DNA from 3 places in the Erwinia sp. 1181_3 genome. Region 2 is predicted to be linked to each of the others. Evidence: predicted binding sites of a transcription regulator. Region 2 holds the regulator's gene; each other region holds the start of a gene.
What was found. Region 2 encodes PurR, which represses purine synthesis genes. Its sites were predicted from a motif close to CANGCAAACGTTTGCNTG; they were not measured.
Positions count from the first base shown of each region.

Region 1: the regulator PurR is predicted to act here: its motif matches at 4,095-4,112, upstream of FY046_RS18805 (NCS2 family permease).
Region 3: the regulator PurR is predicted to act here: its motif matches at 9,082-9,099, upstream of purM (phosphoribosylformylglycinamidine cyclo-ligase).

Region 1 covers NZ_VTDE01000009.1:75,220-85,641, reverse strand. Annotated here, with positions in the region: gene FY046_RS18825 (diguanylate cyclase domain-containing protein) at 774-2,078, shown strand; gene soxS (superoxide response transcriptional regulator SoxS) at 2,084-2,509, opposite strand; gene soxR (redox-sensitive transcriptional activator SoxR) at 2,602-3,069, shown strand; gene FY046_RS18810 (glutathione S-transferase family protein) at 3,096-3,758, shown strand; gene FY046_RS18805 (NCS2 family permease) at 4,242-5,591, shown strand; gene FY046_RS18800 (Na+/H+ antiporter) at 5,767-7,416, shown strand; gene FY046_RS18795 (LysR family transcriptional regulator) at 7,703-8,605, opposite strand; gene FY046_RS18790 (CidA/LrgA family protein) at 8,713-9,141, shown strand; gene FY046_RS18785 (LrgB family protein) at 9,134-9,832, shown strand; gene FY046_RS18780 (YfaZ family outer membrane protein) at 9,973-10,422, shown strand, end outside.
Region 2 covers NZ_VTDE01000004.1:383,923-394,344, forward strand. Annotated here, with positions in the region: gene eptA (phosphoethanolamine transferase EptA) at 1-1,227, shown strand, start outside; gene FY046_RS13745 (TetR/AcrR family transcriptional regulator) at 1,266-1,856, shown strand; gene nemA (alkene reductase) at 1,900-3,000, shown strand; gene gloA (lactoylglutathione lyase) at 3,088-3,495, shown strand; gene rnt (ribonuclease T) at 3,592-4,260, shown strand; gene FY046_RS13765 (Grx4 family monothiol glutaredoxin) at 4,337-4,675, opposite strand; gene FY046_RS13770 (C40 family peptidase) at 5,061-5,933, shown strand; gene cydH (cytochrome bd-I oxidase subunit CydH) at 5,976-6,065, opposite strand; gene purR (HTH-type transcriptional repressor PurR) at 6,360-7,385, shown strand; gene punR (DNA-binding transcriptional activator PunR) at 7,382-8,314, opposite strand; gene punC (purine nucleoside transporter PunC) at 8,428-9,639, shown strand; gene cfa (cyclopropane fatty acyl phospholipid synthase) at 9,952-10,422, shown strand, end outside.
Region 3 covers NZ_VTDE01000008.1:113,568-123,989, forward strand. Annotated here, with positions in the region: gene ppx (exopolyphosphatase) at 1-475, opposite strand, end outside; gene ppk1 (polyphosphate kinase 1) at 481-2,541, opposite strand; gene FY046_RS18115 (ABC transporter permease subunit) at 2,686-4,842, shown strand; gene pstA (phosphate ABC transporter permease PstA) at 4,839-6,485, shown strand; gene pstB (phosphate ABC transporter ATP-binding protein PstB) at 6,509-7,276, shown strand; gene purN (phosphoribosylglycinamide formyltransferase) at 7,340-7,978, opposite strand; gene purM (phosphoribosylformylglycinamidine cyclo-ligase) at 7,975-9,015, opposite strand; gene upp (uracil phosphoribosyltransferase) at 9,261-9,887, shown strand; gene uraA (uracil permease) at 10,123-10,422, shown strand, end outside.

The DNA of each region.
Region 1 (10,422 bases), on a different contig from region 2:
GCAACATCACCCGGAACGGAACGGGAGCTGCCAGGCTTGCTCCTTTCCGGTCTGACGCTCTGGTCATGGAAGTGTGACGGCGATCACATTATATCACCCGTTTTTCAAAACTGAACAAAATTTATACCTGGTATGGTAGTTTTTTTCGGTCAATCCAGGTGGGTTTACACTGACTCGCCAGGAGGGCAGGTGATAAATATATTATCGCTGATATCGAAAAATACAGATTAATCCGTATGCATAATATTATTTCTATGCCATGTGACCGATCTTTTTTCTGACCTTTTGTGCCATCGAATATCTAATTTAACTTAGGGTAAGATTAATTCTAATTGCGTATTGTTACGTGCTGTGATAACCCATTTTATCTGCAATTATTGAATGTATTTTTAAGTAAAAGTTGTTTTATATCATGATGTTATTTTCTGGTCTCTCCGTTAAATCTAAGTCAAATCAAACGGTTTAAGATGAATCTTACGCTATTTGAAGTTGTACAGACTATCGATGATCTGTAGGATTTTGCCAAACATTTCTCCCTGTTTATTATTTCCCGGAATTAATCCAGGGAGGGTTTTCTATTCCCGTAAATCATGCCCAAAAAACATTAACTAATAATACATCTGCAAACAGCAGAAAATAATAAAGGAGCCTGCGTGTCGTCTATTGGTCACTCCTGGCTTTCGGGTCTTTCACATCAAACATGATCGTGACGGGCAAATCACCCGTGTGGATGCCGGGCACGTTGTCCGCTGAACGGCGGAGGGGGAGTAAGCATGAAGATCAGGCAAAACGAGGCGGTGACAGTGGCGCGTGAATTACCGACCATGCGCCAGTCATTTCAACGCATTCATCTGGTGATTATCGTGGTGTCGCTGCTGTTCAGCGGGTTGTCGCTTTCTGCGCTGTCGATGTATGTGCTGCGCAGCTATGCGGAAAACAATATCCAGCTGGTCGCGGCCAGCGTTAGTTACAGCGCCCGGACAGCGGTGCTACAGAACGATTCAGCAACCGCAGAGAGTATTCTGCGTGACATGGGGACGCGTACGGAGTTTGCGGTCGGGCGCGTATATCGTGCTGATCAGCAGCTGCTGGCCCAATGGCAGGCACCGGGCGGCGAAGATCCCCGCGGCGCCGGTGCCGTTGTGGCTCGCTGGCTGTTCCCTCAGCCGGTGAGCGCACCCGTGATGCATAATAATCAGGAAGTCGGCCGGGTGTGGATCAGCGGTGATGCCTCACGCGTTCTACATTATCTGGGGCAGGCGCTGCTGTGGCTGGGCGGCAGTCTGTTGATTACCGCCATGCTGGCGATCTACCTGGCGCGGCGGATGCATGCCGGCATTTTACAGGGGCTGCAAAATATTGCCTCCGTCGCACATGATGTGCGCAAACGGCGTGCTTTCTCCCTGCGCGTACCGTCGTCCTCGATTGCCGAGCTGGATAAACTGAGCGGTGATTTCAACAGCCTGCTCGATGAGCTGGACCAGTGGCAGCGGCATCTGACCAGTGAGAATGACTCGCTGACACACCAGACGCTGCATGACACGTTGACCGGGCTGCCTAACCGTAAAGCCTTTGAGCAACATTTACAGGCGCTGATGGACGACCCGGAAACCCGCCAGCAGGCCAGTGTGCTGTTTATCGACGGTGACCGTTTTAAGCAGGTGAATGACTGCTACGGTCACGCCGCCGGCGATCATGTGCTCATGGTCACAGCCCAGCGTCTGCGTGAGCGCCTGCGTAAAGGCGATCTGGTGGCACGCCTGGGCGGCGATGAGTTTGCTGTGGTGCTATCGACGGTCGAACGGGAGGAGCAGGTGGCTCAGGTGGCGCGCGATATTATTGAAGCAATGCAGCCGCCCATCGTGCTGCCGGAAGGCGCGCGGGTGGTGCAGTCGTTAAGCGTGGGTGTGGCGCTGGCAAAAAACCACAGCTCCCCGGAAGCACTGATTGCGCAGGCTGATGCGGCGATGTATCACATTAAAGAGCTGGGCGGCGGCTGGTACTTATCACCGTCTTACTGGGGGCAGGAAATACCCGGCTTGCCACCGCAGGTGGCGGTGGCAACGGGTCGTCATTAGCCGCGTTAGCCGCAGGTCGGGCAGGATTTTTCACTGACCCGCTGGCTGAAGCTGCTGGTGGCATAGTCGCTACAGTCGAATGTCCAGCTGCTGCGCTTCAGGGATGCATGGCGCATGGTGTGACGATAGGCGGTCGGTGTCTGTGAAAACTGGCGGCGAAACACGCGTGAAAACGTCTGCTGGGAGTCATAACCGTACTGCATAGCAATATCGAACACCGGACGTTGCGTCAGGCGCAGCGCTTCGGCGGCCAGCGTCAGACGGCGTTCACGAATGTATCCACCCAGCGTCTGTTTCGTCACGGAACGGAACATACGCTGCAAATGCCACTTCGAATAGCCTGATTTTGCCGCCACTTCATCAATCGACAGAGTCTTTTCCAGATTGTTGTCGATCCAGTCAGTCAGGGTGCTGATGATGTCGTCATGCATACACTTTTTCTCCCAGGTCTCTGCGTCAATAGGTCGCGAACTCAATGGAGGCTGAGTATAATTCCTCAAGTTAACTTGAGGTAAAGCGCTAAATGAAAAAAAGTATGAGTAACGCCAGCAAGCGCGAACTAACCCCCGGCGATGTGGCACGGCGTTGCGGTGTGGCGGTTTCGACGCTTCATTTTTATGAAAGCAAAGGATTAATTAGCAGTTTCCGCAACCCCGGAAATCAACGGCGCTACACCCGTGATGTGCTGAGGCGTGTGGCGGTGATCAAGATTGCCCAGCGTATCGGCATCCCACTTGCGACTATCAGCGACAGCCTGATGCAGTATTCCCCGGGCAAGCGCATGACGACAAAAGAGTGGGCGGTGCTGTCGCAACAGTGGCGTGACGAACTGGACAGACGCATTGAAACGTTGACGCACCTGCGCGACGATCTGGACGGCTGCATCGGCTGTGGTTGTTTGTCGATGGAAGACTGCCCGCTGCGTAACCCGAACGACCGCCTGAGCGAGCAGGGCACTGGGGCGATACTGTTGGATGTGAAGAGCGTTTGACTATACTCAGGCTTTAAGGAGCGAATATGATCACCGTACACCATCTGAACAATTCGCGATCGCAGCGCGTGCTGTGGTTGCTGGAAGAGTTGAACGTGCCCTATCAGATCAAACGTTATCAGCGTGAAGCGAGCATGCTGGCACCTGAGGCCCTGAAAAAAGTCCATCCGCTAGGTAAATCTCCGGTAATTACCGATGGCAATCGTGTGGTGGCCGAATCCGGCGCGATCCTGGAGTATCTGGAAGCGCAGTATGACGCTGAAGGTCTGCTGAAACTTTTCGATGAAGAAGAGGTGATTCAGTCGCGCTACTGGCTGCACTATGCGGAAGGGTCACTGATGCCGCTGCTGGTAATGAAACTGATTTTTAGCCGGATGGGCAAAGCCCCGGTGCCCTGGCTGTTACGTCCCATCGGCAGCGCCTTTGGTCAAGGGGTTCAGAAGGGCTACCTCGACCCGCAGATCACCACCCATCGCCAGTTCATCGAACAGCATCTTGCCCAAAATGAATGGTTCGCCGGTAGCCGCTTCAGTATTGCGGATGTGCAGATGAGTTTTCCGCTGCAGGCGCTCACCGCGCGCGGTGGCGCGGCCGACAGCCCGGCGATTCAGGCCTGGTTGCAGAAGGTGCAAAGCCGTGCTGCCTGGCAGCGTGCGCTACAACAGGGCGGTGAGGTCCGTCTCGACTGAATGCTTTTCTTTTCTTGAGTGACAAACGTTTCAACTCGCAACCGTCGGCAGGCCGTCATAAGAAAGCGCTATTGCAGGCCGTCATAAGAAAGCGCTATTAGAGTGCGCACGGCACTGCCGTTACCCTCATAAGCGTTGATAGCAGACGTGTGTGCAAATCAATAATTATGCAAATTTATGCGTGAAGAAGTGTTGAAAATGCACCATTAAACACAGGATAATCGTTTGCGCAGGAATACTCGTCATACTTCAAGCCGCAGATGCGTTGGCGTTGCCCGCCTGCGACGCGAATGATATCGAGTATCAGCACAGCAATTAGGCGGTTTTTTGCGTGGAATAGTAAACGTTTGCCTTTATCCGGTCTGCGCCTCGCCCTGAGGTTTTTGTACCGCGTATATTGCGCCAGGGATGCAAACGTCGACTACCGCTGGGAAACAGGGGTACCACGCAGCGATAACTCATAAGAAATCTCAGGGGATTACGATGTCAGCTCCTTCTCAACCGGCCAGCGGCTCTTTAGACGCCTGGTTCAAAATTTCTGCGCGCGGTAGTAGCGTCCGTCAGGAAATCCTGGCCGGTCTTACGACCTTCCTGGCGATGGTCTATTCCGTGATTGTGGTGCCCTCGATGCTGGGCAAAGCAGGTTTCCCGCCGACGGCGGTCTTTGTGGCGACCTGCCTGGTGGCCGGTTTTGGTTCACTGCTGATGGGGTTGTGGGCCAATCTGCCGCTGGCGATTGGCTGCGCGATCTCGCTGACGGCATTCACCGCCTTTAGCCTGGTGCTGGGCCAGCAGATCAGCGTACCTGTTGCGCTGGGTGCGGTGTTCCTGATGGGCGTCCTGTTTACCCTGATCTCTGCAACCGGCATTCGAGCCTGGATATTGCGTAACCTGCCGATGGGCGTGGCGCACGGCACGGGCGTGGGCATCGGCCTGTTCCTGCTGCTGATTGCCGCTGACGGTGTGGGCCTGGTGGTGAAAAACCCGGGGCCTGGCCTGCCGGTTGCGTTGGGTCACTTCCCCTCTTTCCCGGTGGTGATGACGCTGGTCGGGCTGGCGGTGATTTTTGGTCTGGAGAAGCTGCGTGTGCCTGGTGGCATCCTGCTGACGATTATTGCCATCTCGGTGCTTGGCCTGATCTTCGACCCGGCGGTGACCTATCAGGGGTTGTTCGCGATGCCAAGCCTGAGCGATGCGCAGGGTAACTCGCTGGTGTTTAGCCTGGATATCCTTGGGGCATTAAAACCGGCGGTGCTGCCAAGCGTGCTGGCGCTGGTGATGACGGCGGTATTTGATGCCACCGGCACCATCCGTGCAGTCGCCGGGCAGGCGAACCTGCTGGATAAAGACAACCAGATTATCAATGGCGGCAAGGCCCTGACCACGGACTCACTGAGCAGCATTTTCTCAGGTCTGGTCGGTGCGGCCCCGGCAGCCGTTTACATTGAGTCGGCAGCCGGAACGGCAGCAGGCGGTAAAACGGGTCTGACAGCCATCGTGGTCGGTGTGCTGTTCCTGATGATCCTGTTCCTGTCGCCGCTGGCGTACCTGGTTCCGGGTTATGCCACCGCACCTGCGCTGATGTATGTCGGCCTGCTGATGTTAAGCAACGTGTCCAAAATCGATTTCAGTGATTTTGTTGATGCAATGTCTGGCCTGCTGGCAGCCGTCTTTATCGTTCTGACCTGTAACATCGTTACCGGTATTATGCTCGGTTTCGGTTCACTGGTGATTGGCCGTATCTTTGCCGGTGAATGGCGCAAGCTGAATGTGGGCACCGTGCTTATTGCGGTAGCGCTGGTCGCTTTCTATGCCTGCGGTTGGGCGATATAATTCTGTTTCGGGGCCGGGATCGCTGGCCCCACCTTAAGATGACACTGATTTTCCCTTCCTAACGCACATCCTGTTTTTCATCGTCTCCCTAATTTGCTTTACTATCTACCAGGGTATTCGCTATCAATGTCTGCCTGTGTTTAAAGCCTATCGGAAGACGTATAAAAAGGATCGCATGGAAATTTTCTTTACCATTCTCATTTTGACGCTGGTTGTGTCGCTGTCAGGCGTCGCCGCGCGTATTATTCCCTTTCAAATTCCTTTGCCTCTGGTGCAAATCGCTATGGGCGCGTTGCTCGCCTGGCCAACGTTTGGTCTGCATGTCGATTTTGATCCGGAGCTGTTTTTAGTGCTGTTTATCCCACCGCTGCTGTTTGCTGACGGCTGGAAAACCCCGACCAGTGAGTTTCTGCGCCACGGGCGCGAGATCCTTGGCCTGGCGCTGGTGCTGGTGCTGATTACCGTTGTCGGGATTGGCTACCTGATTTACTGGCTGGTGCCGGGTATTCCGCTGCTGTCTGCCTTTGCACTGGCGGCCGTGTTGTCACCGACCGATGCCGTGGCGCTCTCCGGTATTGTCGGCGAGGGGCGCATTCCGAAAAAAATTATGGGGATACTGCAAGGCGAAGCGTTGATGAACGACGCATCCGGCCTGGTGTCGCTGAAGTTCGCCGTCGCCGTGGCGATGGGCACGATGGTGTTTACCGTGTCCGGGGCCTCGCTGGAATTCGCCAAAGTGGCGATAGGTGGCCTGCTGGCAGGTATCGCGATCTGCTGGTTATACGGTAAATCACTGCGCCTGTTCAGCCGCTGGAGTGGCGATGATCCGGCCACGCAGACCGTGCTGCTGCTGCTGCTGCCGTTTGCGTCTTATCTGATTGCCGAACATATCGGTGTGTCCGGCATTCTTGCGGCGGTTGCCGCCGGGATGACCATTTCACGCTCCGGGATTATCCGTCAGGCGCCGCTGGCTATGCGCCTGCGTGCTAACAGCGTCTGGCAGATGCTGGAATTCGTGTTTAACGGCATGGTCTTCCTGATGCTGGGCCTGCAACTGCCAGGCATTCTGGAAATCTCCGTGCGTCAGGCGGATGCTGACCCGAATGTTGAGCTGTGGGTGCTGTTTGCCTCGGTGGTGCTGATCTATATGGCGTTGATGGTCGTGCGTTTTGGCTGGCTGTGGACCATGCGCTTTATCAGCCGTACGGCGTTAAAAAAACGTCCGATGGAGTTTTCCAGCTACTCGACGCGTGAGCTGCTGATTGCTTCCTTCGCCGGGGTACGCGGCGCGATTACCCTGGCCGGTGTGTTGTCGATTCCGCTGTTGCTGAGTAACGGAAATGATTTCCCGGCGCGTTATGAGCTGGTGTTCCTGGCGACCGGGGTGATCCTGTTCTCGCTGTTGGTGGGGGTGGTCATGCTGCCGCTGCTGCTGCGAGGCGTTGAAGGGATCGATAAAGCGGGCCACCGCCGTGAGCTACAGATGGCGCGTGCGACGATGGCGAGTGTTGCCATCGACAGTCTGCATAAGATGGAAGAACGTCTGATGGTCGACACGGAAGAGAACATCGACCCCGAGCTGTTGAAAGAAGTCAGTTCAAGGGTGATGGGCAATCTGCGTCGTCGTGTGGATGGCAAAGAGGATATGGAACGTGCGCTGTTTGCCGAAAACCTTGAGCGACGTTTCCGTCTGAGCGCTCTGCGTTCTGAGCGCGCGGAGTTGTATCACCTGCGAGCCACGCAGCAAATCAGTAATGAGACGATGCAGAAGCTGTTGCACGATCTCGACCTGCTGGAAACGCTGTTGATCGAGAAAGAGGAATAACTGCGCATCGGCGGTCCCGTGCGTTTGTGGGTCGGGCATGCCCGACCCCTACGATAATCCGACGGTGTCTATTTCGTGTGTTTTTGGTGGGCCGGGCATGCCCGGTCCCCTACGATAATCCGCGGTGTCTATTTCGTGTGTTTTTGGTGGGCGGGCATGCCCGACCCCTACGATAATCCGACGGTGTCTATTTCGTGTGGTTTTGGTGGGCGGACATGTCCGGCTCCTGCGATAATCCGGCATTGTAAATTGCGTGTAGGGGCGAGGCATGCCTCGCCCGGCGGGTTTACAATGAAATGCGCGGTGTTTCGCCCGGCCAGAACTCGCGACAGCAGGTAATCCATGCCTGTGCGCTGCGCGACAGATAGCTCCCCTCGCGCCAGATTAATCCCAGACTCCACACCAGATCCGACTCCAGCGGCAGCCACAGAAGCTGGCTTTTATCCAGACGCTGACAGATAGGCTCCGGCAGAATCGCCACGCCCATACCCGCCTGCACCATCGCGGCCAGAAAATCCCACTGCCCGCTGCGCACCGCAATCTGCGGAGTAAAACCACTGGCCTGAAACGCCCGCATCAGCTGGCGATTAAGGGAAAATTCTTCGTTATAGATCAGGATCGGGTGCCCGGCCAGCTCACTGATCGGCATATGGCTGCGGCGCAACCAGGCCTCGGTACGGGGCACCAGCACGCACAGCGGGTGGCTCATCAGTGACAGCGAATTCAGCGGCAAATCATCAGCGACCGGCAGGGCGGTCATGGCAATATCCAGACTGCCGGACAGCACGGCCTGCTGCACGGTCAGGCCGCCAAACTCAGATATTTTCAGCTCCACGCCCGGATAACGCTGACGAAATGCGGAGATCGAACCCGCAATTTGCATCCCCACCATCGGGGGAATACCCAGGCGCAGCTCGCCGGTTTTCAGCTCGTTGATATCGCTGATCTCCGCTTCCAGCTGTTTAAACTCTTGCAGGATAGTCACGCCGCGCTGGTACACCGCCTGCCCGGTATCCGTCAGATGCAGTTTACGCCCCTCACGGATCAATAAGGTGCAGCCCAGCTCATCCTCCAGCTGGCGCAACATCTTGCTAATGGTCGGCTGTGTGACGTAGAGCTGTTCGGCAGCACGGGTGAAGCTTTGCTGACGAACCACTTCCACAAAGTAGCGCAGGGCGCGAACGTCCATAATCATTCCTGTCTGGCATAGTTGGGATAATATTAAGTCATTTTTTTCACCCTTTGTTACCGCTTTATACTCTTTCCTATAAAAACATTCACAAAGGGGAAAACAGCATGGCATTGGCACTTCGTCCACAGGGTTCTGCCTGGCTGCATCGGGTTCAGGTTCCGCTACAGGTGGCGCTTTATGTCGGGCTGTTTTTAATCTCAGAACAGCTGGTGAGCTGGCTGCATTTACCCCTTCCCGCCAACATCGTTGGGATGTTGTTGCTGTTGTCGATGATTATGCTGCGCGTAATGCCGCTGGGGTGGGTCAAAGCCGGTGCCAGCTGGTTGCTGGCTGAAATGCTGTTGTTCTTTGTTCCGGCCGTTGTCGCGGTGGTTAACTATGGCGATCTGTTGCGCCTTGAGGGCTGGCGAATTCTGCTGGTGATTGGTGTCAGTACGCTGCTGGTGCTGGGCGCCACCTCGCTGGTGGTGGATCGCGTGTATCGCTTCGAGCTGTGGCTGGCGGCGCGTAAACAGGGGAAGGGCGATGAATGATTTTATCCTCAGCGTGTTATGTCTGTTGGCCACACTGGCCGTCTACTTCTGCAATAAACGGCTGTATCGCCGCTGGCACCGCCTGCTGCTGATGCCCCTGGTGATGACACCGATGGTGCTGGTGGCGCTGCTGGTGGTGGCCCATATCTCCTGGCAGGACTACATCAGTGAAAGCCGCTGGCTCTTGTGGCTGCTTGGCCCGGCCACACTGGCGTTTGCTGTACCGGTGTATGAGAACATGGCGATCATTCGTCGTCACTGGATGTCGCTCAGTGCCGGGGTGATCACCGCCACGGCGGTAGCGGTATGCAGTTCAGTGTGGCTGGCGCAGATGCTGGCGTTGCCGGAGAGCATTCAGCGCAGCCTGGCAGTGCGTTCCATCACCACGCCGTTTGCGCTTGCGGCAGCGAAACAGCTGGGCGGGCAGCCGGATCTGGTGGCGTTGTTTGTGGTGATCACCGGGGTGTTTGGCATGGCGGTGGGTGACCTGTTGTTCCTGCGTCTGGCCATCAAACAAGGCCTGGCGCGAGGGGCCGGATTCGGTGCGGCATCTCACGGCGCCGGGACGGCACGCGCGTATGAGCTGGGTCAGCAGGAGGGCGTGGTTTCAAGCTTAGTGATGATGTTATCCGGTGTCGTTACCGTGGTGATAGCGCCTGCTATCGGGCATGTCATGTGGGCGGTTGGCTAACAGGACTGGATTCAGTGCGTTTGTAAGGTTACTCAAATTCAACGTGATTAGTTTGTTTCTCATATAATTTCAGGGGCGGTTGGTTTACTCTGCAAGCCCGCCGCATCATGGCGTGAGTAAAAATTAATCAGGAGAATAAAATGAAAAGAGTGGCAATGACAACCGGCGCACTGGCGCTGCTGGCGCTGGCAGGCTCTGCTCAGGCTATCGAAGGTGGCGTGAGTGTGGGTAAGGATTACACTGATGTTCACGTTGGCCTGGGGACAACAACCCCTGGTTTTGCGCTTTCCGGTGACTGGCTGCGCAGCGATCATGATGGCAATGTAGAGAGCCTGGGTCTGGGTTACAACGTCGCGATTGGCGATGTGTTCCTGTCTCCGACCGTTAAAGCGCTGTCGACTAACCCGAAAGACACGAAAGATGGCTACGCGATTGCCATTGGTGGCGGCGTGAAAGTCCCTGTGACCAAAATGTTTAACGTGTACGGTGAGTATTTCTACTCTCCTGATTCGTTTTCCAGCCACATCGATAACTACCAGGAAGCATCTGCAGGCGTGAGCTTCCAGCCAATCTCTCTGGTGGATGTGAGC
Region 2 (10,422 bases):
TTGCTGACCCGAATCGAAAACAACCGCCCGTGGTGGATGGCTATCGTCTGGCGCGCAGTGACGTCTCTGAGTGCCATTCTTGTGGTACTTTTGGTGGCAGCGCTGTTCTACAAAGATTACGCCTCGATGATCCGTAATAATAAAGGTCTGGTGAAAATGATCACGCCAGCCAATGTGGTCAGCAGTATTGGACACTACACTGACAACCGCTGGTTTGCGGGTGATCAGGCGCTGATTAAAATAGGCCAGGATGCCCGTAAAGGCCCACAGTTAGCCGGTGAGCAGAAAAAAACACTGGTGATTTTTGTGTTGGGTGAAACCGCGCGGGCTGAAAACTTCTCACTCGGGGGCTATACGAGGGAAACTAACCCAAAACTGAAACGTGACAATGTCATCTACTATCGCAACGCTACGTCCTGCGGCACCGAAACCGCCATCTCCGTGCCCTGCATGTTTTCTAATATGCCGCGCCAGCAGTATGACGCGGGTCGTGCACACCATCAGGAAGGGTTGCTGGATGTCATGGCGCATGCCGGTGTTAACGTACTCTGGCGAGAAAATGACGGTGGCTGTAAAGGTGCCTGCGATCGCGTACCTCATACTGATATGACCAAATGGAAGGTCAGTGCATTATGCAAAAGTGATTACTGCCTTGATGACGTGCTGCTGCATCGCCTCAGTAACTATATTGACAGCGTGAAGGATGACACGGTGATTGTCCTGCATCAGATGGGCAGCCATGGCCCGGCGTACTATCTGCGTTACCCGGATGCCCTGCGACAGTTCACACCAACCTGTGACAGTAATCAGATTCAGGACTGCGACCCTCAGGCGCTGGTCAATACTTACGACAACTCCATTCTCTATACTGACAGCATGCTGGACAGCACGATTAATCTGCTGAAGTCGTACAGTGATAAATACAACGTGGCGATGGTCTATCTCTCCGACCACGGGGAGTCTCTGGGGGAACATGGGATGTATCTGCACGGCACCCCCTACGTGTTTGCACCGAGCCAGCAGACACATATTCCGTTTTTACTCTGGATGTCACCGGACTACGCCACCGCATTTGGCATTGATCAGCAATGCCTGCAACGACAGGCGCAGACCGATGATGTCTCTCAAGACAACATCTTCCATACCCTGTTGGGTATGATGAATGTGCAAACCCGGGAGTATCAACCTTCTCTGGATATGATCCGATCGTGTCGTAAAAGCAGCTAAGGGTTGAAACCGACCGTTCGGTCTAGTACTCTGCTGCGATGAATAAAACGACCCGCTTTGACACACGTGAACATCTGCTCGATACCGGTGAACTGCTCTGCCTTCAGCGCGGCTTCAACGGTATGGGCCTGATCGAGCTGCTGAAACAGGCAGAAGTGCCAAAAGGGTCGTTCTATTACTACTTTGCCTCTAAAGAAGTGTTCGGCGTTGCCATGCTGGAACGCTACTTCGCCCGCTATCATCAGCGTCTGCAAGATTATCTGAATGATCATCAGGATGATTCCCGCCAGCGCGTGCTCGACTATTATCATCAGTCACTCTCTTACTGTGAAGAAAGCAGTTTTGCGGGATGCCTGTCGGTGAAATTATCCGCCGAAGTCTGCGATCTGTCTGAAGCTATGCGCAGTGCGTTACATGCGGGATCAACCGCGTTGATGGATACCCTGAAGGCATCACTGGAAAGAGCACAACAACAGCAAACACTGCATGCTGACGTGAACAGTGCAGCCTGTGCACAAACCCTGTACACGCTGTGGCTGGGCGCCAGTCTGCAAAGTAAAATCTGCCGTGATAATGCACCGTTACTCAATGCATGGCAGGAAATGACGCGCATATTGCGTAAAGCTTAAAAAAACAACCCACACTAGTCGACCGGTCTACCAGGAGTAAGTTATGAAACTGAACACGCTGTTTACCCCGTTGAAAACCGGTGCCATCACCGTGCCTAACCGCATTTTTATGGCACCGCTGACGCGCCTGCGTAGCATTGAGCCCGGCGATATCCCTACCCCACTGATGGGTGAATATTATCGCCAGCGCGCAACTGCCGGGTTGATTATTACTGAAGCGACACAGATCAGCTTCCAGGCGAAAGGTTATGCCGGTGCACCGGGATTACATTCATCAGAGCAGATGAGTGCCTGGAAAGCGATTAACGCCGGGATTCATCAGGATGGCGGCCACAGCGCCGTGCAGCTCTGGCACACCGGGCGTATTTCTCATGCCAGCCTGCAACCTGAAGGTAAGGATCCCGTTTCTGCTTCTGCTATTAATGCCGAAACCCGCACATCCCTGCGTGATGCAGAGGGGAAACCGGTACGCGAGGCCACTTCCACACCGCGCGCATTAGCCACGGCAGAAGTTGCAGGCATCGTTGGTGACTTCCGTCAGGCCGTAATTAATGCACGTGAGGCCGATTTTGATCTGGTTGAACTGCATGCCGCTCATGGCTACCTGATTCACCAGTTCCTTTCTCCGGCATCCAACCAGCGTGACGACCAGTACGGTGGCAGTATCGAAAATCGTACCCGCTTTGCACTGGAAGTCGTGGATGCCGCCATTGCAGGCTGGAGTGCCGATCGCATCGGTATCCGTATTTCTCCGCTGGGGCCTTTCAACGGTCTGGATAACGGCGAAGATCAGGAAGAAGCCGCCCTGTACTTTATTGCTGAGCTGGCAAAACGCCAACTGGCCTACCTGCACATCTCTGAACCTGACTGGGCCGGTGGCAAGCCTTACACCCGTGAATTCCGTCAGGCCATCCGTGCTGTTTATCCTGGCGTCATTGTCGGCGCGGGCGGTTACACGGCAGAAAAAGCCGAAGCCCTTATCGGGCAAGGCCTGATTGATGCTGTTGCGTTTGGCCGCAGCTATATTGCCAACCCGGACCTGGTCGCGCGTCTGCAAAACGATGCTCCGCTGAACGAACCTAAGCCAGAAACTTTTTATGGCGGCGGTGCCGAAGGCTATACAGACTATCCGTTCCTCGGTTAATTTCCACAAGGGTTCGCACCCGATGGCATAATCGTTATACTGGTTTTTTTACGTCATCCATCGATGACGCCGATAAAAGAGGATGTTATGCGTTTACTTCACACCATGCTGCGCGTTGGCGATCTGCAACGCTCTGTTGATTTTTATACTAAAGTGCTGGGCATGCGCCTGCTGCGCACCAGTGAAAATACCGAATATAAATACACCCTCGCGTTTGTCGGCTACACCGAAGAGAGCGAAGGTGCTGTCATTGAGCTGACCTACAACTGGGGCGTGGATAAATACGACCTGGGCAATGCTTACGGACATATCGCACTGGGCGTGGATGATGTGGCCGCGACCTGCGATCGTATCCGCAACGATGGCGGGAACGTGACCCGTGAAGCCGGTCCGGTAAAAGGTGGCACCACCGTGATCGCGTTTGTTGAAGACCCGGATGGCTATAAAATTGAGCTGATCGAGAACAAACAAGCGGGTAATGGCCTCGGCCACTAAGTATTTCGGGTGCCTTTTAGGCACCCGCTTCCCCTCCCTGCTGCATCCCCCGACAAAATTTGCCATAATGCGCGCTGCCTTTTTTTCTCCTGTGAGATGCCGATGTCTGAATCGAATGAACTGAATACCCTTAGCAGCCGTTTTCGCGGTTTTTATCCAGTCGTTATTGATGTTGAAACCGCCGGTTTTGATGCCAAAACTAACGCATTACTGGAAATCGCAGCGGTGACGCTAAAGATGAATGACGATGGCTGGCTGGAGAAAGATGAGACGATCCATTTCCACGTAGAGCCTTTTGTCGGTTCAGTTCTGCAACCTGAAGCGCTGGCATTTAACGGTATCGACCCGGAGAATCCGCTGCGCGGTGCGGTCAGTGAACATGAAGCGTTGCATGCCATTTTCAAACTGGTGCGCAAGGGAATTAAGGAGAGCGGCTGTAGCCGGGCGATTATGGTGGCACACAACGCCACATTCGATCTGAACTTCATGAATGCGGCTGCCGAACGCGCCAGCCTGAAGCGTAATCCTTTCCACCCATTCGTCACCTTTGACACCGCGGCACTCAGCGGGCTTGTACTGGGGCAAACCGTTCTGGCGAAGGCCTGTACCGCAGCTGGAATGCCTTTTGATAACGCCCAGGCACACTCCGCACTGTACGATACCCTGCAAACGGCCGATCTGTTCTGCGAACTGGTCAACCGCTGGAAACGTCTGGGAGGCTGGCCACTGCCGGTTGATGCAGAAAGTGACGACAGCGAAGAATAAAGCAACGTGCTGTAAACTCGAAAAAAAACCGGACCTCTCAGGGCCCGGTTTTTTTTATGCTGCCAATAAGCCTGCGTTACTCTGCGGCGTCAGACGGATATTTCTGAGCAGTTTCTTTAATCAACTGCTGCAGCTCGCCGCGCTGATACATCTCGATGATGATATCGCAGCCACCCACCAGCTCACCGTCTACCCACAGCTGTGGGAACGTTGGCCAGTTGGCATATTTTGGCATTTCTGCACGGATGTCCGGGTTCAGCAGAATATCAACGTACGCGAAGCGCTCGCCACAAGCAGATAACGCCTGAACAGCCTGAGCAGAGAAACCGCAGCTTGGCAGTTTAGGGGACCCTTTCATGTACAACAGAATAGGGTTTTCAGAGATCTGACGTTGAATTTTTTCAACAGTACTCATAAATATCTTCCTCAATACGATACATCGTGTGTAGGCTGGGCGCAGCCTGCTTATTGTAGCGATTCTGCCCTGGCGATGAAAATGACATTTTCACATGCGAGAGAGGTAAAAATGTGACCAATAGACAAAACAGGGAAACAAAATAACATTTTCTTATCATCACTGCTGCACCTGTTATGACTAACACTGGTTTTATTGCTGGGTTAACCACCTGATTGTGCTCAATATTACATCATTTTCTTGATCTGTATTATTGAAACAAAAAAGACCTTACCCTTTGTTAAGAAGTTAGATTAGAATTGGCCTAACCTTCTGCATACCGCAGAAATCTCTTTTTTTACCGCGTTGCTGCTTTTTTGTAGCGCACAAACTGTTAATGGGAACGATGCGTTTACTCATCACGCTCTTCATACTGGCTTTCACTCAGTTGTTCTTCAACATGGCGCACGCATCGCCACATGCCCCTATTAATGCAAAACAGCAAAAAGCCGAAAGCAATACTGCACGTGTAGATGACCGCCGTAAGCGCCGCCCGGTAAAAGCCACTTCGACCAAAAAAGTCAAAGAACCTGTCAGTAAGAAAGCCAAAGAAACCGCTAAAAAAGAACCCTCTAAATCAGCACGGCTTCTGCTGGCAAAAAAACTGAAAGAGAAAGAAAAGAAAAAAACCAGCGTGGCCCCGGTGCGTAATGCGAAGGTGGAGAAGAAAACACTGAGTAAAAAACTCGCGGCCAGCAAAAAAGCAGATAAAAAACATTATGGTCGTCAACGCGCAGGCAGCAAAGCCACTGACGATGATAACGATGCTCTGAACGCCCCGCTCAAACTCAGCAAAGCGCATCGCGCTCGCTACCAGAAAGCACGTGAGACGGCGATGAACAAGCTGATGGGCCAGCTCGGTAAACCTTATCAATGGGGCGGCACCTCTCCGAAAACCGGTTTCGACTGCAGTGGTCTGGTGTGGTATGCCTATAAAGACCTGGTGAAGTTCAAGATCCCACGCACGGCTAATGAAATGTACCATCTGCGTGATGCGGCTTCGATTAAGCGCGATCAGTTAGAGAAAGGTGATCTGGTCTTCTTCCGTATTAACGGACGTGGCACAGCAGATCATGTTGGCGTCTATCTGGGTGGAGGGAAATTTATTCAGTCTCCACGGACAGGTAAAGATATTCAGGTCAGTGCGTTGAGCGAAGATTACTGGCAGGAACATTACATCGGTGCGCGCCGTATGATGACGCCTAAAACGATTCGATAATGCGTGTGGGTTCGGGAAGAGTTTCCTCCTCCCGTGCAAGAATTAATGCATTACCGCCGTAAAACTAAACGCAATAATCATCAGCAGTGAACCCACAACGGTCAGCGCCGTCATTTTCATATCAGTGTTCATTCTCTCTCCTCAATAACCTTGTTATTAGTAAGCCAACAGATTTTCCCACAGTTACCCGTAAAAATCTCGTTTTCTGTGCGCAGCCTTGTTAGAATTCTTTATTCCGTTGCGCAACACCGTTGGCAACGTGTAAAAGTCAGCACTGCATGTCACTCTACGGACGATTTTACCCCTTCCCGACCCTTTGAGACAGCACCCAAAATAATTCTGGTCGGGCAGGAATGGCTGTACCCAGGCAAACGTTTAACCAATTAGTTATCAAAATGTTACGATAACACCAGGAGTACGATTTTCATGGCAACAATTAAGGATGTGGCAAAGCGCGCCGGTGTTTCAACCACCACTGTGTCTCACGTGATTAACAAAACGCGCTTTGTAGCCGAAGAGACGCGCGAAGCGGTATGGGTTGCAATCAAAGAATTGCATTATTCCCCCAGCGCCGTAGCCCGCAGTCTGAAGGTCAACCACACCAAAACCATTGGCCTTCTGGCAACATCCAGTGAAGCGCCCTATTTTGCAGAGATCATTGAAGCAATAGAAAACCGCTGCTTTGCCAAAGGCTATACGCTGATTTTGGGCAATGCGCACAACAACCTGCAAAAGCAACAGGCCTATCTGTCAATGATGGCGCAAAAACGCGTCGATGGGCTGCTGGTGATGTGTTCAGAATATCCTGACACGTTGATTTCTATGCTGGAAGATAACCGTAATATTCCGATGGTCGTCATGGATTGGGGCGAATCACGCGGTGATTTCACTGATACCGTGCTTGATAATGCTTTTGAGGGTGGTTACCTGGCGGGGCGCTACCTGATCGAACGCGGGCACCGCGATATCGGCGCGATCCCAGGCCAGCTTGAGCGTAATACAGGCGGTGGCCGCCATGCCGGATTCCTGAAGGCACTGGCAGAAGCGGGCATCACTTTGCGCGATGAATGGCTGGTGCAGGGCGATTTTGAACCTGATTCTGGCTATCGCGCCATGCAGCAAATTTTGTCGCAGAAGCAGCGCCCAACGGCCATTTTCTGTGGCGGTGATATTATGGCCATGGGCGCGATTTGCGCAGCAGATGAAATGGGGCTACGCGTACCGCAGGATATTTCAGTGATCGGTTATGATAACGTGCGCAACGCCCGCTACTTTACGCCCGCACTGACCACCGTCCACCAGCCAAAAGAGCGTCTGGGCGAAACCGCTTTTGATATGTTGCTGGACCGTATTACCAGCAAGCGCGAAGATCCGCAAACCATTGAAGTTCACCCTTCACTGATCGAGCGTCGTTCCGTTGCCGATGGTCCTTTCCGCGACTACCGCCGTTAATCACTCACCTGCCACTGGCCAGGATGTTCGCTTAACCACTCTGCATTCAGGGTTTCTGTGCTCCCCAGATAGTCCAGTAACCAACTTAGCGCCGGTGAGGCGCTTTGTTCCGACCAGCTGAGATAACAGGGACTGTCGGGAAACGGGGACGTCAGCGTCACTTCTCCTAACACGCCTTGTTGCAGCCAGGGCTGGGCAAAATGACCGGGTACCATCCCAACACACAGCCCGGCTCGCAGGCAGTCAAACGCACTTTCCCAGTCAGGCACCACCAGCCGTCGTTGATTATCTAATGTCCACGTGGTGCGTTTCGGCAAGGCACGTGAGGTATCTTCCAGCACCAGCGATGGCCACTCACGGATTAACGTCTCGCTTAACGGTCCCTCATGGCTCAGCAGAGGATGTGACGTTTTCACCACGCAGCGCCAGTTAAGACTTCCCATATCACGAAAAGCAAAACGTCCTCGTACCGGGATCGCCTGAGTCGCACCGATCGCAACATCGACGCGACCGTCAGCCAGCGCATCCCACACACCGTTGAACACTTCCGGCATGATATGCAGTTCCATATCCGGAAAATGCCGGTAGAAATCCACGACCAGCTGCCGGGTGCGTGCCGGGCGCACAATTCTGTCGACCGCAATATTGATTTGTCCCCGCCAGCCGTTAGCCACCTGTTGACAGCGTGTGCGGGTGGCGAGCATTTTTTTGATAACAGCACGACCTTCTTCAATGAAAACCCGTCCGGCGTCCGTCAACTCCACATCACGATGACGACGCTCAAACAGACTCACGGCCAGCCAGGCTTCCAGCTGGCGCACGGTATAACTTACTGCGGAGGGGACGCGATGCAATTCCGCCGCAGCAGCGGTAAAGCTGCCCGTCCTCGCCACCGCATCAACCACTTCAAGAGAATGTTCAGACCACATGATTCGCCTTCAATATTTTTCATCGCAACCCACGAATATTAGCGTTTCACAGACGGGTCAGCACGCGATTACACTGCACGCGTAAAAAAATTGTCTAATAAGAGTTAAAAACCATGCGTTCCAAAGGATTTATGATTTACCTTGCGCTGCTCAGTATGCTGGGCTTTCTTGCTACCGATATGTACCTACCCGCGTTTGGCGTGATGCAACAGGACTTACAGACGGAAGCCGGCGCCATTAGCGCCAGTTTAAGTATCTTCCTCGCCGGGTTTGCCTGCGCACAGCTAGTCTGGGGCCCGTTGTCAGACCGCATCGGCCGCAAACCGGTGTTGATGATGGGCTTGAGTCTGTTCGCCGTTGGTTGTGCAGCCATGCTGTGGGTGGAGTCGGCTTTCTGGTTGCTGATCGTTCGCTTTGTTCAGGCCGTGGGTGTGTGCGCTGCGGCGGTGAGCTGGCAGGCTCTGGTGGTTGATCGCTACAGTGGTCCGCGGGCCAACCGTGTCTTTGCCACCATTATGCCCCTGGTCGCCCTCTCGCCTGCGCTGGCTCCCCTGTTGGGTGCCTGGTTACTGCAACACTTTTCCTGGCGTTCTATTTTCGTTGTCCTGTTACTGCTCAGTCTCGCGCTACTGATCCCTACATTGCGCTTGCCGTCACGCCCGGTGGACGATCACGCTGCCGTTAAGCCCCGCACGCCTGGCTTCCTCACATTGCTGAAGTCGCCTATTTACAGTGGCAACGTGGCGATTTATGCCGCGTGCTCTGCCAGCTTCTTTGCCTGGCTCACCGGCTCCCCTTTCATTCTGGGTAACCTTGGTTTGTCCCCTGCAGATATTGGCCTCAGCTATGTTCCGCAAACTGTGGCGTTTCTTGTCGGCGGGTTTAGCTGCCGCGCCCTGTTGAACCACTTTGCCGGGCGCCAATTGTTGCCATGGCTGCTGGCCTTCTACAGCGTCAGCATTCTCGCGATCTATTTTGTTTCACTGCAGCCGCAGCCTTCCTTGTTTGCATTGCTACTGCCGTTTTGTGGAATGGCGATGGCAAACGGTGCGATTTACCCGATTGTGGTGTCCAGTGCGTTACTGCCCTTCCCCCAGGCGACCGGTAAAGCCGCCGCCTTGCAGAATATGTTGCAGCTCGGCCTCTGTTTTTTCGCCAGTCTGGCGGTGTCAACATGGATTGAATCCCCGTTACAGACCACTACGCTGGTGATGGCTGGCACGATTGTTCTGGCTGTCGTTGGCTATATCGTCCAGCGACTGGCGGAGCAAAAACAGCCCCACCTGACGGCGCCGGGCCAGGTGGAATCCTGTAAAAACACTTAGTTAGCGCCCTAACAATAATGAATTGAATATTACCTTTCGTGGGCATATACTTTTCAGCGCAATATAAAATAACAACTTAACACCATTTTTGAGTGGGCGATGGCGTTTGTCGTCGTCCACTGTTGGTTCCTGACAGGGTTGTCATGGAGTTGTTCCGAGTGACTACGTTACGACCTCTGTCAGTTTCACATCAAACCTCTTTTTTAACGTCGGATATCAGACTGCGGCATTCGCCGTGAGTGCTCTCACAGGCCTGTAGAAACAGACAATTCTTTTTCTCAGGTTTTAATCACACAGGGTGATGGAGAAGCTATGAGTTCATCGTGTATAGAAGAAGTGAGCCTTGACGACAACCCGTGGTATCGAATCGTCCAGGAAATGTTGAGTCAGGCCAATATTGAAATCAATGGTTCCCGTCCCTGGGATATCCAGATTACCAACCCCGATTTTTTTAAACGCATTCTGCAGGAAGGATCGCTGGGGTTAGGTGAAAGCTATATGGATGGCTGGTGGGAATGCGAACGCCTGGATATCTTTTTCCAGCGTGTTTTGCAGTCAAAATTAGATCAGCAACTCCCTCACCATTTCCGCGACACCTTGCGTGTTGTGGCCTCCCGACTCACGAATCTGCAAACGCGCAAACGCGCGTGGATTGTTGGCAAAGAGCATTATGATCTGGGTAACGATCTCTTCACCCACATGCTCGATCCTTATATGCAATATTCCTGCGGTTACTGGAAAGAAGCCCGTACGCTGGAAGACGCTCAGGAAGCCAAATTGCAG
Region 3 (10,422 bases), on a different contig from region 2:
CAAAGTCTTCACCTATAACGAGCTCGGTGGATCCGCCACCGATGTCAATTACCAGCTTGCGGCCTTTTTCCGGTTGGGTATGTTCTACGCCCATAAAGATTAAACGGGCTTCTTCATGGCCGGAAATCACTTCAATCGGGTAAGGGATCACATCGGCTGCACGCTGGAGGAAGTCTTCCGCGTTAATTGCCTGGCGCAGGGTATGCGTACCGACAATCGTAACGTTGGCCGGGCTGAAACCCTGTAAACGTTCGGCAAACAGCGCCAGACAGCCTAAACCGCGCTGAATAGCCTCTTCGCTCAGGACGTTATTGCTGTCCAGCCCGTCAGCCAGATGCACGCGTTGTTTCAGGCGTCCGAGCACCTGCATCGCCCCGTCAACTACGCGGGCAATCACCATGTGAAAACTGTTCGAACCCAAGTCAATGGCAGCAAATTCCTGCGGTTTGGGCGTACTTTTATGGGAAATTGGCATAGTGATTAATCAGGTTGCTCGAGAGATTTAATGTAATCGTAAATTGCAAGCTGGGCCCGGACCTTGCGGCGGTTACCGCGCGGAACATATCGGTTGCTTAACTCTTTATCGACGTAACGTGCTTTCAGCGTATCACTTAACAGGATGGCAATAATATCCAGCACACGCTGTTTAAGAATGGGGTCAAGTATGGAGACAGCCACTTCGATACGATAATCGATGTTGCGTGTCATCCAGTCTGCGGAGGAGAGGAAGACTTTTTTGTCGCCGCCGTTATCAAAAATATAGACCCTGTCATGCTCAAGATAACGGTCAACAATGCTGATCACACGAATATTATCGCTGATCCCTTCCAGATTGGGGATCAGGGAGCACATGCCGCGCACCAGCAGATTAACCTTAACGCCAACGCTGGAGGCGGTATACAGCCGATCGACCAGCCCCTTATCCACCAGGTTATTGATCTTCAGCGTAATACCCGCCGAAATTCCTTTTTGCGCATTGGCAATCTCGGCATCAATCAGTTGGTACAGCATTTTGCGCGAGTTCTGCGGTGACACCATCAGGTGCTCAAAGCTGACCGGGCGATACGGGTTTTCGATAAAGTTAAACACCCGGCGCACTTCGTTAGTGATACGCGCATCGGCGGTCAGCAACGAGTAGTCGGTGTAGATACGCGCGGTTTTCTCGTTAAAGTTACCGGTGCCGATGTGCGCATAGCGGGCAATCTCTCCGTTTTCACGGCGCGAAATCAGGAACAGCTTGGCGTGAATCTTCAGTCCGGGAGCGGAGAAAATTACATGCACGCCGGCTTCCGTCAGGCGTTTCGCCCAGTGAATATTGGCTTCTTCATCGAAACGCGCCTGCAGCTCGACGACCACGGTAACTTTCTTACCGTTATAGGCGGCATGGATCATCGCATCGATGATGCGTGAATTCTTCGCCACGCGGTAAATATTGATTTTTATTGCCAGTACCGCCGGGTCAAATGACGCCTGGCGCAGCAGTTCAAGCACATGCTCGAAGGTGTGATACGGATAATAGAGCAGCACGTCACGGTTGCGGATCGCATCAAAGCCGTTGCGGAAGCGATCAAACCAGATATGGCGCAGCTGCGGCAGAGGTTTGTTGACCAGATTCGCTTTGCCCACGTTCGGGAAGCTGATGAAGTCTTTGAAGTTATGGTAACGACCGCCGGGCACAATGGAGTCGTAATTGGAAATGTTCAGCTTTTTACGCAGCAGTTCAACCATGGCATCAGGCATATCGCGCTGATAAACAAACCGTACCGGCTCGGCATTCAGGCGCTGTTTCAGGCTTGAGGACATCAGCTCCAGCAGGCTCGATTCCATTTCAGTGACCAGATCGTACTCGGCGTCACGGGTCATTTTCATCGAGTAGGCATTCAGCGCATCGTAGTCGAAGAAGCCACGAAAAATGTCACCCAGGCAATAGCGCAGAATATTATCCAGCAGAATCATTGGTTTTCTGCGACGCGGGGTTTCCGGCGGCAGATTGACGAAACGCGGAACTTTATCTGACGGAATTTCCAGCAACGCGTAACGAATGTCTTCACCACGAATAATCTCTACGGCCAGGTAGGTATAATCGTCTTTCAGGAACTCGATCAGATCGGTGTCGTGATTGATCAAGATCGGCGTGATGTGCTGGCGAAGATGGTGTTTAAAATAGTGCCGCAGCCAGCTCTGCTGATTAGGAGAGAGCTGGCGTTCGTTGATCAGGAAGATCTGATTACGCGCCATTTCCAGCAACAGGTCGTTATACAGACTGTCGAACTCCTGGTCAGCTTTCAGCACCCGCGCCTGAATTTTTTTTAGTAAATGGCGTGGCGTGCTGGGGGAACCCTGCTCTTCTCCAATCAGAATGCGGCGTTTGAGATCGGCAAAACGAACTTTATAAAACTCTTCCAGATTATTGGAATAGATACCAAGAAAGCGCATACGTTCAATCAGCGGGTTGGTTTTGTCTGCCGCTTCTTGTAAAACGCGTTCATTAAAGGATAGCCAACTTAACTCTTTCTCTATATACAGCTTTTCCTGACCCATTTTTACTCCGTTCGGCTGATTCAGGATGAAGGTATCCATTGTCCTGAAACATTATGGCGAGAGTATGGCAGCATTGTCCAATGCCCGATGAATGTTGATTGTCTTATTAATCACATACGGGCAACATAGCGGCTTCTAAGCATAATGGAAAACCACCCTGATATGACTGATCGCCCAATCCCTGTTCACGACAACGCCGGGCGCCGCCGCAGGATTGATCGGCTGACGCGACGTGTGGTAACGGCGTGTGGGGTGGCGATCCTGCTGGTGATGACACTGCTGTTCTTCTGGCTGATTTGGGTGGTGGTGCCACTCTTTATCAGCCCTGGGATGCAGGCAGATAACAACATTAAGCTCTGGCAGAGCAGTCCTGCGGTTGCCATGGGAATGGACAGGCAGCAACAGTGGGGCTGGCGCATTGACCGTCAGGGCAGCGGGCGCTTTGTGCCGCTCAGTGCTCAACCTCCTTCCTCTGCAGTAACGCTGTTGCGCGGTACTATCCGGGCAGCGAGCAGTGCCGATCATAGTAGTGTGCTGTTGTTGTCAGATAGCGGCTCAATGGTGTTAGTTAAACCCGATTTTCCTCCCGGTGAGGAACCCCGCTGGACATTCCCGCTGGGCGATGTCCCACTTTCCAACGGGGAAGATCATGTGCGTCAGTTCAGTCTGGCGCAGACCGCTGAAAACCGCTGGCAGGTTGCACTGGCGACCGCCGATCATATTACGCTATGGCAACTCAATGCTCAGCAGCCAGCGCAAAACTACCGGCTGAACGTGCGTGACGTCGATCAGTTGCTGTTATCGCCCGATGGCAGCCTGTTATTTACCCTTTCTGGCGCTCAGTTGCGCGTCTGGCGACTTGGTAACGGTGAGCCCCAGCTGCGTGATTCTCTGATGCTGGCCGAGCCACCGAAAAACATCGCGTTGCTGAGTGGGGGGAATTCCTTGCTCATTTCCGATGGGCAGGGGATTTCCCAGTGGTTTGATATTGCAAGCTCCAGTGGCCCACATTTGCGTTATATCCGTCATTTTGAGGGGGCGCAGTGGCAGCCTCTGCTCTTTACCGAACCGCACCGTCGTGTTTTCGCCACCCTGAGTCCGCAGGGTGAGCTGAAGCTGTTTGCCAGTAAGCAGCAGGGCGCGATCCTCAGCCGACAGCTGGCGCCGGGTATTGAACTGGCGCAGTTCTCCCAGGAGGGCGATGGCTTATTGGTTGAACGTGCCGGGCACTGGCAGCATTATCGTCTGACTAACCCGTGGCCCGATCTCAGCTGGCGCAATCTGTGGCAGAAAGTCTGGTATGAAAACTATCCGGAGCCGGCCTGGGTCTGGCAGTCCACCTCGGCCAATGATTACTACCAGGGGAAATTTAGCCTGATCCCGATGGTGGCGGGCACGTTGAAAGCCGCAGGGCTGGCGATGCTGTTTGCGACGCCACTGGCACTGGCGGCCGCCATGTACACCGCCTGGTTTATGACGCCTCAGCTACGGCGTTGGGTGAAACCCACCATTGAAATGATGGGCGCGTTACCCAGCGTGGTGATTGGTCTGATTGCCGGGCTGTGGCTGGCCCCAAAAATTGCCGATCGGCTGCTTGGGGTACTGCTACTGCCTTTACTGCTGGCTGCGGTGCTGTTGCTGTGTGGTTGGATGGTGCAAAAACTGCCCCCTCGCTGGCGTAAACGTGCGTTTGCTGAAGGGCGTGAAGTCCTGCTATTGCTGCCGCTGTTGTTACTGACGGCGACAGGCTCCCTGTGGCTCATCCCGCTGGCGGAGCAGGCACTCTGGGGACAGGGACTGGCCGATCACATCAGCGCAGACTATCAGCAGCGCAACCTGTTGGTGGCGGGTGTGGCGATGGGCTTTGCTCTGGTCCCACTGATTTTCACGCTGGCAGAAGATGCTATTTTTAGTGTTCCGGCCTCACTGGGGCAGGGATCGCTGGCGCTGGGGGCGACACCGTGGCAAACCCTGACGCGCGTGGTACTGCCGGGGGCCTCTTCCGGTATCTTCGCCGCCCTGATGATCGGGTTTGGCCGCGCTATTGGCGAAACGATGATTGTGCTGATGGCTACCGGTAATACGCCGGTGACCGACGGGGGGCTGTTTGAAGGATTACGTTCACTGGCGGCCAATGTGGCGGTAGAAATGCCGGAAGCGGCGGCGGGCAGCACCCATTACCGTATTCTGTTCCTGTCTGCGCTGGTGCTGCTGATCTTCACGCTGGTGGTCAATACCGTTGCCGAGATGGTGCGTCAGCGACTGCGGCAGCGTTACAGCCAGCAGGAGGTGCAGGGATGAATGCGGTAAAGAATAATCACCGCTGGCGCTGGCTCACTGGTGGCGCTGTTGCCGTCAGTCTGCTGGCCTTCCTGTTGCTGATTACCCTGCTGGCCTGGCAGGGGCTGCGTTATTTCTGGCCGCAGCCGCTGGAACTGTTCACGTTGAATACCCCGCAAGGTCAGGTACAGGTACTGGGCGAGGTCACCCAGCAGCAGACCGTATCGCGCCAGCAACTGGTCGCCAGCGGCCAGCGAGATGCTGCGGGTCTGCCTGACAGCGTGACACGTTATCTGATTAAAACCGGTAACCGTGATTTCGATGCGCCTGACTTTCGCACGGTACTGTCCAGCGATGCGATCGCCAGGGAAACACCCCCGCAGGCCATCGTGTTGCAACGCCGCTCAGGCGGCAATGCCTATGGCTGGTTCGAAGGGCTGCGTGAAGATAGCCATTTGTTAACCTCCCAGGACCCTGGCAAGACCTTACAGCAGCGTTTATTGCAGGCTCGTCAGCGGATTGACGAGGCAGAGAAACTGCGGCGCAAGAACATGGCGCGGCTGAACGCACAGATGGAGTCGCTGGAGCAACAGCGGCAGCATCTGCGAGACGAAAAGCGCTATAACCCCGAGGCCCAGTCGGTGTATCAGGCGGATCGCGCTGAACTGCAACGTCAGTTCGCCCGTCAGGCCGCCAGACTCGCAACGCTTCAGCGTGAAAGCAACAATACGGCGGTGCTGCTGCGGGATGCCAGCGGTGTGCAGCATGAGATTTCGCTGGCGCAGATTATTGCTGCCTGGCAGCCCAATGCGATGACCACCGGTATGAAGTGGCGACATTTTGGCAGCCAGCTGTGGCACTTTGTCAGTGATTCTGGCGGCGGGAGCCAGGGGGAGGGCGGTGTCTTCCCGGCGATTTTCGGTACCGTGCTGATGGTGTTGCTGATGTCGGTGGTGGTGATGCCGCTGGGGGTGATTGCCGCCATCTGGTTACATGAGTATGCCGGACGCAATCTGTTAACCCGGCTGGTGCGTATTGCCGTCGTCAACCTGGCGGGGGTGCCATCGATTGTCTATGGCGTGTTCGGCCTGGGGTTCTTCGTCTGGTTTATGGGCGGCAGCCTCGATCGTCTGTTTTTCTCCAGCGCCTTGCCGAACCCGACCTTTGGCACGCCAGGCCTGCTATGGGCATCACTGACCCTGGCGTTGCTGACATTGCCAGTGGTGATTGTCGCCACTGAAGAGGGGCTGTCGCGCATTCCGGGTTCATTGCGCCAGGGTGCGCTGGCGCTGGGGGCGACGAAGGCAGAGATGCTGTGGCACGTGGTGTTACCGCAGGCATTACCGGCGATGCTTACCGGGCTGATCCTGGCGGTGGCACGTGCCGCTGGAGAAACCGCTCCACTGATGCTGGTGGGCGTGGTGAAGATGGTCCCGGAGCTGCCGATAGACTCGCTGTTCCCTTATTTACATCTGGATCGTAAATTTATGCACCTTGGTTTTCAGATTTACGATCTGGCGTTCCAAAGCCCCAATGCCGAAGCCGATCGCCCGCTGGTATTTGCCACGGCGCTGCTGTTGGTGTTGCTGATTCTGGGGTTAAATCTGATGGCGATGGTCCTTCGCCACCGTCTGCGCGAGCGCTACCGTGCGCTGATGCATTAACACGGAATTCCGTTATGACTGCGATGTTTGATGACAACGAAACCGCGCTTGAGATTGATAACCTCTGTTTGTGGTATGGCGATAAAGCCGCGCTGAATAACATCAGCCTGCGAGTGCCTAAAAACCGCATTACGGCGTTGATTGGTCCATCAGGCTGTGGGAAATCAACGCTGTTACGCTGTTTTAACCGTATGAACGATCTGATTGATGGTTGTCGCATTGAAGGGGATATCCGCCTGCAACAGCAGTCAATCCTCGGCCATAATCAGGATCTCTCTGCGCTGCGTCGCCGCGTGGGCATGGTGTTTCAACGGCCTAATCCCTTCCCGAAAACCATTTACGATAATGTGGTATACGGTCTGAGGTTGATGGGCGTGCGTGACAGGCGTGTACTGGATGAAGCGGTGGAGCGTGCGCTGCGTGCTGCGGCGCTGTGGCCAGAGGTGAAAGATAACCTCTGGCAAAATGCCCTCACGCTGTCGAGCGGACAGCAGCAGCGCCTGGTGATCGCCAGAGCTATCGCCATTGAGCCTGAAATCCTGCTGCTGGATGAGCCGACCTCGGCACTGGATCCGATTTCGACGCTGGTGATAGAAGAGCTGATGACATCGTTAAAACAGCACTTCACGCTGATTCTGGTCACGCACAATATGCAGCAGGCGGCACGTGTGTCGGACTATACGGCGTTTATGCACCAGGGGAGTGTGGTGGAGTTTGGCATGACCGATGATCTGTTTACGTCACCGCGTCAGCGTCGTACTGAGGATTATATTACCGGACGATATGGTTAATTTGGTGGAGGTCATTGATATGGGCGGACAGGAAAAAAGGTCCGCCCTTACGCAGGTAAGGCATTATTCGAATGCATGTCCTTCAGCGGACAACGGCTGACCGTCAAGCCATGCGGCATCGTCGCGCATAGCCAGTCGGCCATCCACAAACCAGCCGACGACCAGTGGATAAATCGCATGTTCCTGGTGCTGAACGCGCGCAGCAACATCCGCTTCGCTGTCGTTGCTGTACACCGGCACTTTTGCCTGCAGGATCACCGGACCGCCGTCCAGCTCTTCGGTGACAAAATGCACCGAGGTGCCGTGCTCGTCGTCACCGTTCTCGATGGCCTGGCGATGCGTATGCAGCCCCGGGTATTTCGGTAACAGCGAAGGATGGATATTCAGCATCCGACCGGCATAGTGCTGAACAAATGCCGGGCTGAGGATGCGCATGTAACCGGCCAGTACCACCAGATCGGGGGCGTAAGCGTCAATCTCCAGCATCAGCTGGCGATCGAACGCTTCACGGTCGGCAAACTGCGCAGCAGACAGCGCATGAGCAGCAACGTTCGCCTCACGCGCACGTTCCAGACCAAAGGCCTCAGCCTTGTTACTGAACACGGCAGCAACGCTGCCGTGAATCCGTCCCTGCTGGCAGGCGTCCAGGATTGCCTGTAAATTGCTTCCATTACCGGAAACCAGCACGACTATGCGTTTCATGCGTTAATAACCACACGTTCTTCAGAGTCAGAGGCTTTGATGACACCGATTTTCCAGGCTTTTTCGCCTGCATCAGTCATCAATTGTACCGCTTTGTCGGCGTCTGCCGGACTCAGGGCAATCACCATGCCGACACCACAGTTAAAGGTGCGGTACATCTCAAAGCGGCTGACGTTACCGGCCTGCTGCATCCAGCCAAAGACGGCTGGCCATTCCCAGCTTGACTCGTCCAGAACAGCCTGAGTGTTATTCGGCAGTACGCGCGGAATATTTTCCCAGAAACCGCCGCCAGTCAGGTGGGCAATCGCATGGACATCCACCTGTTCGATCAGGCTGAGGATGTTTTTCACGTAGATGCGGGTTGGAGCCAGCAGATGGTCAGACAGCGTTTTGCCTTCAAGCTGAGTGGTTTCCGGGTCAGTTTTGCTGACTTCCAGAATTTTGCGCACCAGCGAGTAGCCGTTGGAGTGAGGGCCGCTTGAACCCAGGGCGATCAGAACGTCGCCATCGGCCACTTTGCTGCCGTCGATAATTTCGGATTTCTCAACCACGCCGACACAAAAGCCTGCCACGTCGTAATCTTCACCGTGGTACATACCTGGCATTTCAGCGGTTTCGCCGCCCACCAGTGCACAGCCAGACTGTGAACAGCCTTCAGCGATGCCGGTGATCACACTGGCTGCCGTGTCAACGTCCAGCTTGCCGGTTGCATAATAATCCAGGAAGAACAGAGGCTCTGCGCCCTGTACCACCAGATCGTTAACGCACATCGCGACCAGATCGATACCGATGGTATCGTGGCGTTTAAGGTCCATCGCCAGACGCAGCTTGGTGCCGACGCCGTCAGTGCCGGAAACCAGGATAGGTTCACGGTATTTTTGCGGCAGTGCACAAAGGGCACCGAAACCGCCCAGTCCACCCATCACTTCCGGGCGACGAGTCTTTTTCACTACGCCTTTGATACGGTCGACTAAAGCATTGCCAGCATCGATATCTACGCCGGCGTCTTTATAGCTGAGAGAGGTTTTGTCGGTCACTGCGAAATCCCCACGCGGTTTGCGGTTGGTGTGGTGGTAAGTTTAAGCGCGGCAATTCTAGCAGCGCAGGCAAACGTTTGCGAGTGCCATCTTATTGCGCATTGCGGATAGCTGGATTTTAGCTAATTCTTAGAGGGGTTGCAGGAGATGTGCAAAGTATTGCACTAAGTCATATGGCGCCGGGGATAAATGGCGCTATAATCTCGCGATTTTTTTTTGCAGCTTAACACTCCGGGAGTACAACAATGAAGATCGTGGAAGTCAAACACCCGCTGGTCAAACATAAACTGGGTCTGATGCGGGAACATGATGTAAGCACCAAACGTTTCCGTGAACTCGCATCAGAAGTGGGAAGTCTGCTGACTTATGAAGCCACTGCCGATTTGGAAACCGAAACCGTGACCATTGAAGGCTGGAACGGTCCGGTTGAAATCGAACAGATCAAAGGTAAAAAAATTACCGTTGTCCCTATTCTGCGTGCTGGTCTCGGCATGATGGAAGGTGTGCTGGAACATGTGCCAAGCGCCCGGATCAGTGTCGTTGGCGTGTACCGCGATGAAGAAACACTGGAGCCAGTACCCTATTTCCAGAAGTTGGTGTCCAACATCGAAGAGCGCCTGGCACTGGTGGTTGACCCGATGCTGGCAACCGGTGGTTCGATGATTGCTACTATCGACCTGCTGAAAAAAGCGGGCTGTAACAGCATTAAGGTGCTGGTACTGGTCGCGGCACCGGAAGGTATTGCTGCGCTGGAAAAAGCGCACCCGGATGTTGAGCTGTACACTGCCTCAGTCGATCAGGGGCTGAACGAGAAGGGGTATATTATCCCTGGCCTCGGCGATGCAGGCGATAAGATCTTCGGTACTAAATAAGCCGGCTGCGGGCGAGGCGTGCCTCACCCCTACGAACCCCGTAGGGGCCGGGCATGCCCGGCCCGGCAAGCGCCGAATCCGCGAGTAATTCGTAGGGGTGGGGCATGCCCGGCCCGGCAAGCGCCGAATCCGCGAATAATCCGTAGGGGGCGGGCATGCCCGCCCCGATAAGCATCAAACCGACCAGAGAGTCGGTTTTTTTATAGCAAAGGCAAACTCAAGGGGTAATAACATCATGACGCGTCGTGCAATTGGCGTACACGAGCGGCCACCGCTGCTGCAAACCATTCCACTCAGCTTCCAGCATCTGTTCGCCATGTTTGGCGCGACGGTCCTGGTACCCATCCTGTTCCATATCAACCCGGCCACGGTGCTGCTGTTCAACGGCATCGGCACGCTGCTGTACCTGTTTATCTGTAAAGGTAAAATCCCGGCTTATCTGGGCTCCAGCTTTGCCTTTATCTCCCCGGTACTGCTGCTGTTACCGCTGGGTTATGAAGTGGCGCTGGGCGGTTTCATTATGTGTGGTGTGCTG